One region of the Blautia faecis genome, then DNA from elsewhere that is predicted to be linked to it. Evidence: riboswitches for the same ligand, from Rfam matches in the RefSeq annotation. Region 1 holds a riboswitch; the other holds the start of a gene.
The links. Region 1 has a riboswitch for thiamine pyrophosphate ahead of thiD (bifunctional hydroxymethylpyrimidine kinase/phosphomethylpyrimidine kinase). Riboswitches for the same ligand answer to the same signal wherever they lie in the genome.
Positions count from the first base shown of each region.

Region 1 (3,419 bases):
TCCCCCTGCTATCGCTCCCCTCTTGCCGACCAGGGATACGATATTTCCGATTATTACGACATTGACCCGCGATTCGGAACTATGGAGGATATGGACCGCCTTATCGCAGAAGCAAAGAAACGTGACATGTATATTGTCATGGATCTGGTTGTAAACCACTGCTCTGATGAGCACGAATGGTTTAAAAAAGCCTGTAAAGATCCGGATGGAAAATACGGCCGTTTCTTCTATTTAAGAGACAAAGAAGATGGTAAGCTTCCTACTAACTGGCGCTCCTATTTCGGAGGTTCGGTATGGGAGGATCTGCCTGGCACCAACAAACAGTACCTTCATGTTTTTCATAAAAAGCAGCCTGACCTGAACTGGGAAAATCCAGAGCTCCGTGAGGAAGTATATAAAAATATTAACTGGTGGCTGGACAAGGGTCTTGGCGGTTTCCGCATTGATGCTATCATTAATATCAAAAAAGCTCTTCCTATGCATGATTATGAGCCTGATCGTGAGGACGGACTCTGCAGCATTAATAAAATGCTGGAGGAAGCTACCGGAATCGGAGAATTTCTTGGAGAAATGCGTGACCGCACCTTCAAGCCTCACGATGCTTTTTCCGTAGGTGAGGTTTTCAACGCAAAAGACGAAGAGCTCCCGGATTTTATTGGAAACAATGGTTATTTTTCTTCTATGTTCGACTTTAACGAAACCATTTTCGGAGGTTCTGAAAAAGGCTGGTACGATTGCAAAGAAATCACACCTGACGACTACAAGCGCTGCTGTTTTGAGACACAGGCCAAAATGGGGGATTTCGGATTCGTTTCCAATATTATCGAGAATCATGACGAGCCTCGCGGTGTCAGTCACTATATTCCAGAAGGTGATTGCTGTGACACAAGCAAAAAAATGCTGGCAGCATTGAATTTCATGCTTCGTGGACTTCCCTTTATTTATCAGGGACAGGAGCTTGGCATGGAAAATATCCCGTTCAAATCAATTGACGAGGTAGATGATATTTCAACTCTGGATGAATATAAAGTTGCACTTGACGCCGGACTTACCCCGGAAGCAGCTTTGAAAGCTGTTGCCCGCCGCAGCCGTGACAATGCCCGTACCCCCATGCAGTGGACTGGTGAGGAAAATGCTGGATTTACAGCTGGTACACCGTGGCTTCGGGTAAATTCCAATTATACCGCAATTAATGTGGAAAAAGAGACGATTGATCCAAATTCCGTACTTAATTTCTATAAGAAACTGATCGCTCTTCGCAAGGATCCGGAATATAAAGAAACCGTTGTGTATGGTGCTCTGGAGCCATTTATGGAAGACCGGCATAATTTAATGGCATACTACCGTAAAGGAGATAAAACTTTGCTTGTGGTTGGCAATTATCAGTGGGATGAGCAGGAAATTACACTTCCATCAGAATGCAAAAAGGTGCTGATCAATAACTACCCGGATATGGTTCTGGATGGAAATTCAGTTAAGCTGCATGGATATCAGGTGCTGGTTGTGGAGTTAGCGTAAACGATTTTCGGTCACTGTTCACTGATAACGTTCCGCGAGGTGTTTTTGTGCGCTTGGTATTTATTGTATTCCAACACCTTATTGACAATTTTTCCCATTATTACTATAATAACAAAAGAACAGGGGAGCTTGTACACAGGCTGAGAGGAAATTGTGAATTTCGACCCTATTACCTGATGCGGATAATGCCGCCGTAGGAAGTCATCATGGGTTTGATTTTTTTCGGAGACACCTCATTGGGGTGTCTCTTTTTTCATATGGCAGCAATGCAGCGTTCGGCTGGGGGCACCACTTTCGGACGCTATATAAAATTAATGCATACATAACAACAGTGCCGGTTTGTAAAAAGATTCTTTCACGTTATAACTCATAACTCGTGGAAACTGCTTCAAACAAGGCCAAGAGAAAGGAAGAAAATTATGAGAACAGCATTAACAATCGCTGGAAGTGACTCCAGCGGAGGCGCCGGTATCCAGGCTGATATCAAGACAATGATCAGCAATGGAGTATATGCCATGAGTGCGATTACCGCACTTACCGCACAGAATACTACCGGTGTAACAGGTATTATGGAAGCAACGCCAGAATTTCTGGCAGACCAGCTGGATAATATTTTTACAGATATTTATCCGGATGCAGTGAAGATTGGAATGGTATCTTCCAGCGCATTGATTGAAACCATTGCGAAAAAACTTCGCCAGTATGAAGCAAAGAACATTGTAGTAGACCCGGTTATGGTCGCTACAAGCGGAGCCAAGCTGATCAATGATGAAGCCATTGAAGCCCTTAAAAGTCAGCTTCTTCCAATGGCCACAGTCCTGACACCGAATATTCCGGAGGCAGAGGTTCTGTCCGGAATGAAAATAGAAACTGCCGAGGATATGATCAAAGCCGCTGCTGCCATCGGGGAGAAATACAGCTGTGCAGTGCTTTGCAAGGGTGGTCATCAGCTGAATGACGCCAATGACCTTCTGTGGCGCGAAGGCAATTACAAATGGTTCCAGGGAAAGCGGATCAACAATCCTAACACTCACGGAACAGGATGTACGTTATCCAGTGCCATTGCTTCTAATCTGGCAAAGGGATTTGACCTGGATACTTCCGTGGAGAGGGCAAAGAAATATATTTCCGGAGCACTTGCTGCTATGCTGGATCTTGGAAAAGGCAGTGGTCCTATGGATCACGGATTTGCAATAAAAAATGAATTCACACTGTCACATGACGAGATTACGGCAGAAGCCGCTGATAAGGAGGCAAAATAACATGACTGAAAAACGTACTTCCATTTTTGAAAACGGCCTGATCTGGTTTGGCGCTGGTGTTTCCCTGGCGGAAATCCTCACCGGAACCTATTTTGCCTCACTTGGCTTTGGAAAAGGTCTTCTTGCCATTATCATCGGACATATTATTGGCTGTACCATGCTTTTCCTCGCCGGAGTGATCGGCGGAAAAACACGCCGCAGTGCAATGGAAACCGTAAAAATGAGCTTTGGGGAAAAAGGCGGGATTTTCTTCTCCTTCCTGAACGTACTTCAGCTGGTTGGCTGGACTGCCATTATGATCTACGACGGAGCTCTGGCCGCAAACGGTGTGTTACATACCGGAAGCTGGGTATGGTGTCTGGTAATCGGTGCACTGATCGTACTGTGGATTTTTATCGGCATCACAAACCTTGGAAAAATCAACACCATCGCTATGGCAGCACTTTTTATCCTCACACTGGTACTCTGCAAGCTCATCTTCTTTGATGGCGGGACTGCACTTGCCATTGGCGAGGAAGCCATGTCCTTTGGTGCTGCGGTTGAGCTTTCTGTTGCAATGCCACTGTCCTGGCTGCCGCTGATCAGTGATTATACCCGTGAGGCGAAGGAGCCAGTGAAAGCAACTGCTGTAAGCTCTAT
Region 1 is NZ_JAQDKY010000019.1:1,447-4,865, forward strand. Features, by position in the region: gene PGQ38_RS10325 (alpha-glucosidase) at 1-1,518, shown strand, start outside; TPP riboswitch at 1,630-1,735, shown strand; gene thiD (bifunctional hydroxymethylpyrimidine kinase/phosphomethylpyrimidine kinase) at 1,938-2,780, shown strand; gene cytX (putative hydroxymethylpyrimidine transporter CytX) at 2,782-3,419, shown strand, end outside.

Region 2 (3,419 bases), on a different contig from region 1:
AGATAATCATTAGAGAAGCCGACTCCAGTAAGATCCTTGTCGCAAAGCTGGTTCTCATACAGCCATTTGTAGAATGCATTCCATCTGTCTGCGTCAATTACGCCCCAGCTTTCTGCGTCGTCAATGTATTTTGTGGAAAGGAATTCCTGGCTCTTCTTTACAAGGTCTTCAGCATCCTTCAGAGAACCTGTATTATCGCCGTCAATGAGGATCTGTGCTGCCTCATCCGGATTCTCTGCTGCAAACTCATATCCCTTTGCAGTTGCTTCCATAAATGCCTTCGCCTGATCCGGGTTCTCAGCAAGATAGTCGTTATTTGCAATGATAACCGGTGTGTAGTAGTCAAATACAGGGTTGATATCAGAGAATGCAAAATAGTCGCAGTCTACACCTTCTACATCAGCATTGATTCCGCCCCAGCCCTGGAATACCCAGATGGCATCCGTCTGCTTGGCAGCAAGTGCTGCTGGCTCATCTGTAATATCATTAGGGATCAGGGTAACCTGGCTGAAATCTCCGCCGTCACCGTTTACAACATTTTCCAGCATAGCAAGCTCGATTGGGGAATCCCATGTGGAATAGGTTTTTCCGGTAAGTCCGGCAGGTTTGTCAATTCCGTCACCTTTTCGGGAAAGGATTCCGGAGGTGTTGTGCTGAATGATTCCTGCAACCGCTGTGATTCCAAGAGGCTCGTCAAGTGCAAGGGAAGCAGCCATGGTATCCTGAGCCTCAATCGCAAACTGAGCCTGACCTGCTGCACACATAAGGGCTGCCCCATTTTCCGGTGGCTGAACGATCTCCACATCAAGACCAGCTTCTTCATAGTAGCCTTTTGCCTGTGCTACATAAAGTCCGGTGTGGTTGGTATTCGGTGTCCAGTCCAGGCAGAATGTGATTTTCTCCTGCGCACCATCTTCTGCGTATACACCTGTAGGAACTGCAAACACCATAGCTGCCGCTGCAACTGGTGCGATTACTTTTTTCAGATTCTTATTCATGATTTTTCTCCTTTTCTACCTGCAGCCATGGCATTGTGATCCGGCTGACAATATTTACTGCCAGAAGAAGTAAAAGGCTGATGATCACAATGAAGATAATAACTGCAAACATTTTATCAAAAGAATATGCTTTTTTTACACGGGTCATATAAACACCAAGTCCGTTAAATCCACCCAGCCACTCAGAAACAACGGCTCCTACAACTGCATAGGAAGCAGATATTTTCAGCCCGGAAAAAAACTGGGGCAAAGCACCTGGAAATTTCACATGGCGGAAAATCTGTGCCCGGCTGGCTCCCATGGCCTTCATCAGACGAATGGCATCCGGATCCACACTTTTATATCCATCCAGCAGTCCGATTGTAATTGGGAAAAAAGTGGTGATCACAACCAGAGTGATCTTCGGTGCCATTCCAAATCCCATCCAAAGCACCAGAATTGGCGCAATGGCAATAGTCGGTATGGTCTGCGTAATGATCATGATCGGATAAAATGCCTGATCCATTACACGGAACCGATCCATCATAGTTGCAAACACAAATGCCAGCGCGATTCCAATGAGAAGTCCGTAAAAGGATTCCAGCAAAGTGAATTTCGCATGGAAAAGTATGGTTGGCAGATCGCCAAACAGGGCTGTCAGCACTGCTACCGGAGAGGGAAGCATGTAGGAGGGAACAATTCCCGAAATGCTTACCACTTCCCAGCCAAGCAGAATCACGGCCATGGCTGCAATTGGAGGTATCTTACTGGTGATGTTTGGTAACTTTCTTTTCAATGGTAAGTACATCCCCTTCTGGTTTATATGCAATTTTAACATATACGCTCATAGCCTTGCAGCCTGCGCGCTCAGCTACATGCTGACACTCTTTTACAATATCCATCAGCTGGTCATAATCACCTTCAATGGTGGTCTCAAATGGTCCTACATAATAGTTCAGACCAGTAGATCTGATGTAGGCGATCACCTCGTCTACAATGCGGATAACTTCCTCTTCATCCTGTACATTTGGCAGTACCTGAATTGCTACACTTGCGTTCATTTTCTTTTCCTCCTATTTTCTGTCCCATAAACAGGACTTTGCGTTAAAAATCGAATAAGAACCATTCTTGAAACTGTGACGGAACTGAACAGGCTCTGTCAGTCAGTATGAAAAAAGAGCACCTGCCATCCAGACAAATGCTCCTAATTACATCGTTAAACACTTCCTACACTGGCATGATCCAACAGGTTAAAAGGGTCTAAGGACTACCTTACTCTCAGCTTCTCAATTGAAACTCCCCTGGTCTTTATTCAGATTTCGTTGCTTATTATAATACACCTTTCTTCAAATTACAAGAAACTATTTTTATCTCAATTATATTTTACATACCCTTAACAGAATTGTACTGCTCGCAGTCTGACCAGCACGCTCTAATTAATATTCCCATTTCATCAGAATTCGTAAAAAAAATCTCCCTGCATATCACAGTTATTTCCTGCAGAATATATAATAAATCTACAGATTCTCAAAGGCAGCCTGAATACTGTCATAGTGCAGGAATTTTCCCTGGGCTGCAAATTCCTTGATCTGATTCAGAGTGGCAAACATGTGGCCGTCTGTCTCTTCTTCCTGAAGGTGTAGATCTTCTTCTTTCACATCCATCACAAAGCGGTAAACATCTACGAAATAGTTGTCTCCCTCCCCTGGATTCTCTCTTTTGTAAGTAAAAAGATAGCCGCCCTGCGCATCGCTTACATCAAGGCCTGTCTCCTCTTTCACTTCGCGGAGTACAGCATCATAAGAAGATTCCCCTGCCTGTGCTGCACCGCCGGAAACTTCCCACCAGCCTGGTGCCCAGGCTTTTGTCATCACACGTTTGGTAATGAGAAACGTACCATCTGGTCTTGCCACTACTCCAAGTACGGTGAGATGGTATTCCCCGTCTTTTAAGCACCAGTCGTTTCGCTTCATGGTACGGCCTGTAGGTTTCTTGTTAATATCATAGATGTCCCAGAATTCCAATTTTTATCACTCCTGTTATATGTTTCTCTTGTATATTTTTATATTATGATTATTTTGCGAATATTGTTATCGAATATAATAATTCATCTTTTCTATTTCAGAAGTTCCTCCACCATCTCTCTGGTATACTCTACCTTCTCTACATGGTTGACCTCGATCTGATACAGTGCATTTGCCGCAATGTGCTCTGCTGCCTGCTCCAGATCACGAATACCTGAAGTATTGGAATAACGCTGGATGATTGCCTCCAGCGCCCCCTCTGTGATAATGCACTCACTCTCTTCCATATGCATTCTCTTAAGAACTTTCGGAAGAGAGAATCTGGAAAAGATTACTTTCTTCTCCTCAGCTGTATAATCCGGAATATCAATTACTGCGAATCTGGACATCAGCGGTGCACTGATCTGGTCACGGTCAT
Region 2 is NZ_JAQDKY010000028.1:4,954-8,372, forward strand. Features, by position in the region: gene PGQ38_RS12855 (ABC transporter substrate-binding protein) at 1-998, opposite strand, end outside; gene PGQ38_RS12860 (ABC transporter permease) at 991-1,773, opposite strand; gene PGQ38_RS12865 (thiamine-binding protein) at 1,742-2,038, opposite strand; TPP riboswitch at 2,184-2,290, opposite strand; gene PGQ38_RS12870 (NUDIX hydrolase) at 2,495-3,001, opposite strand; gene PGQ38_RS12875 (AAA family ATPase) at 3,094-3,419, opposite strand, start outside.
Region 2: linked by a shared signal. The riboswitch ahead of PGQ38_RS12865 (thiamine-binding protein) and the one ahead of thiD (bifunctional hydroxymethylpyrimidine kinase/phosphomethylpyrimidine kinase) in region 1 are both predicted to bind thiamine pyrophosphate.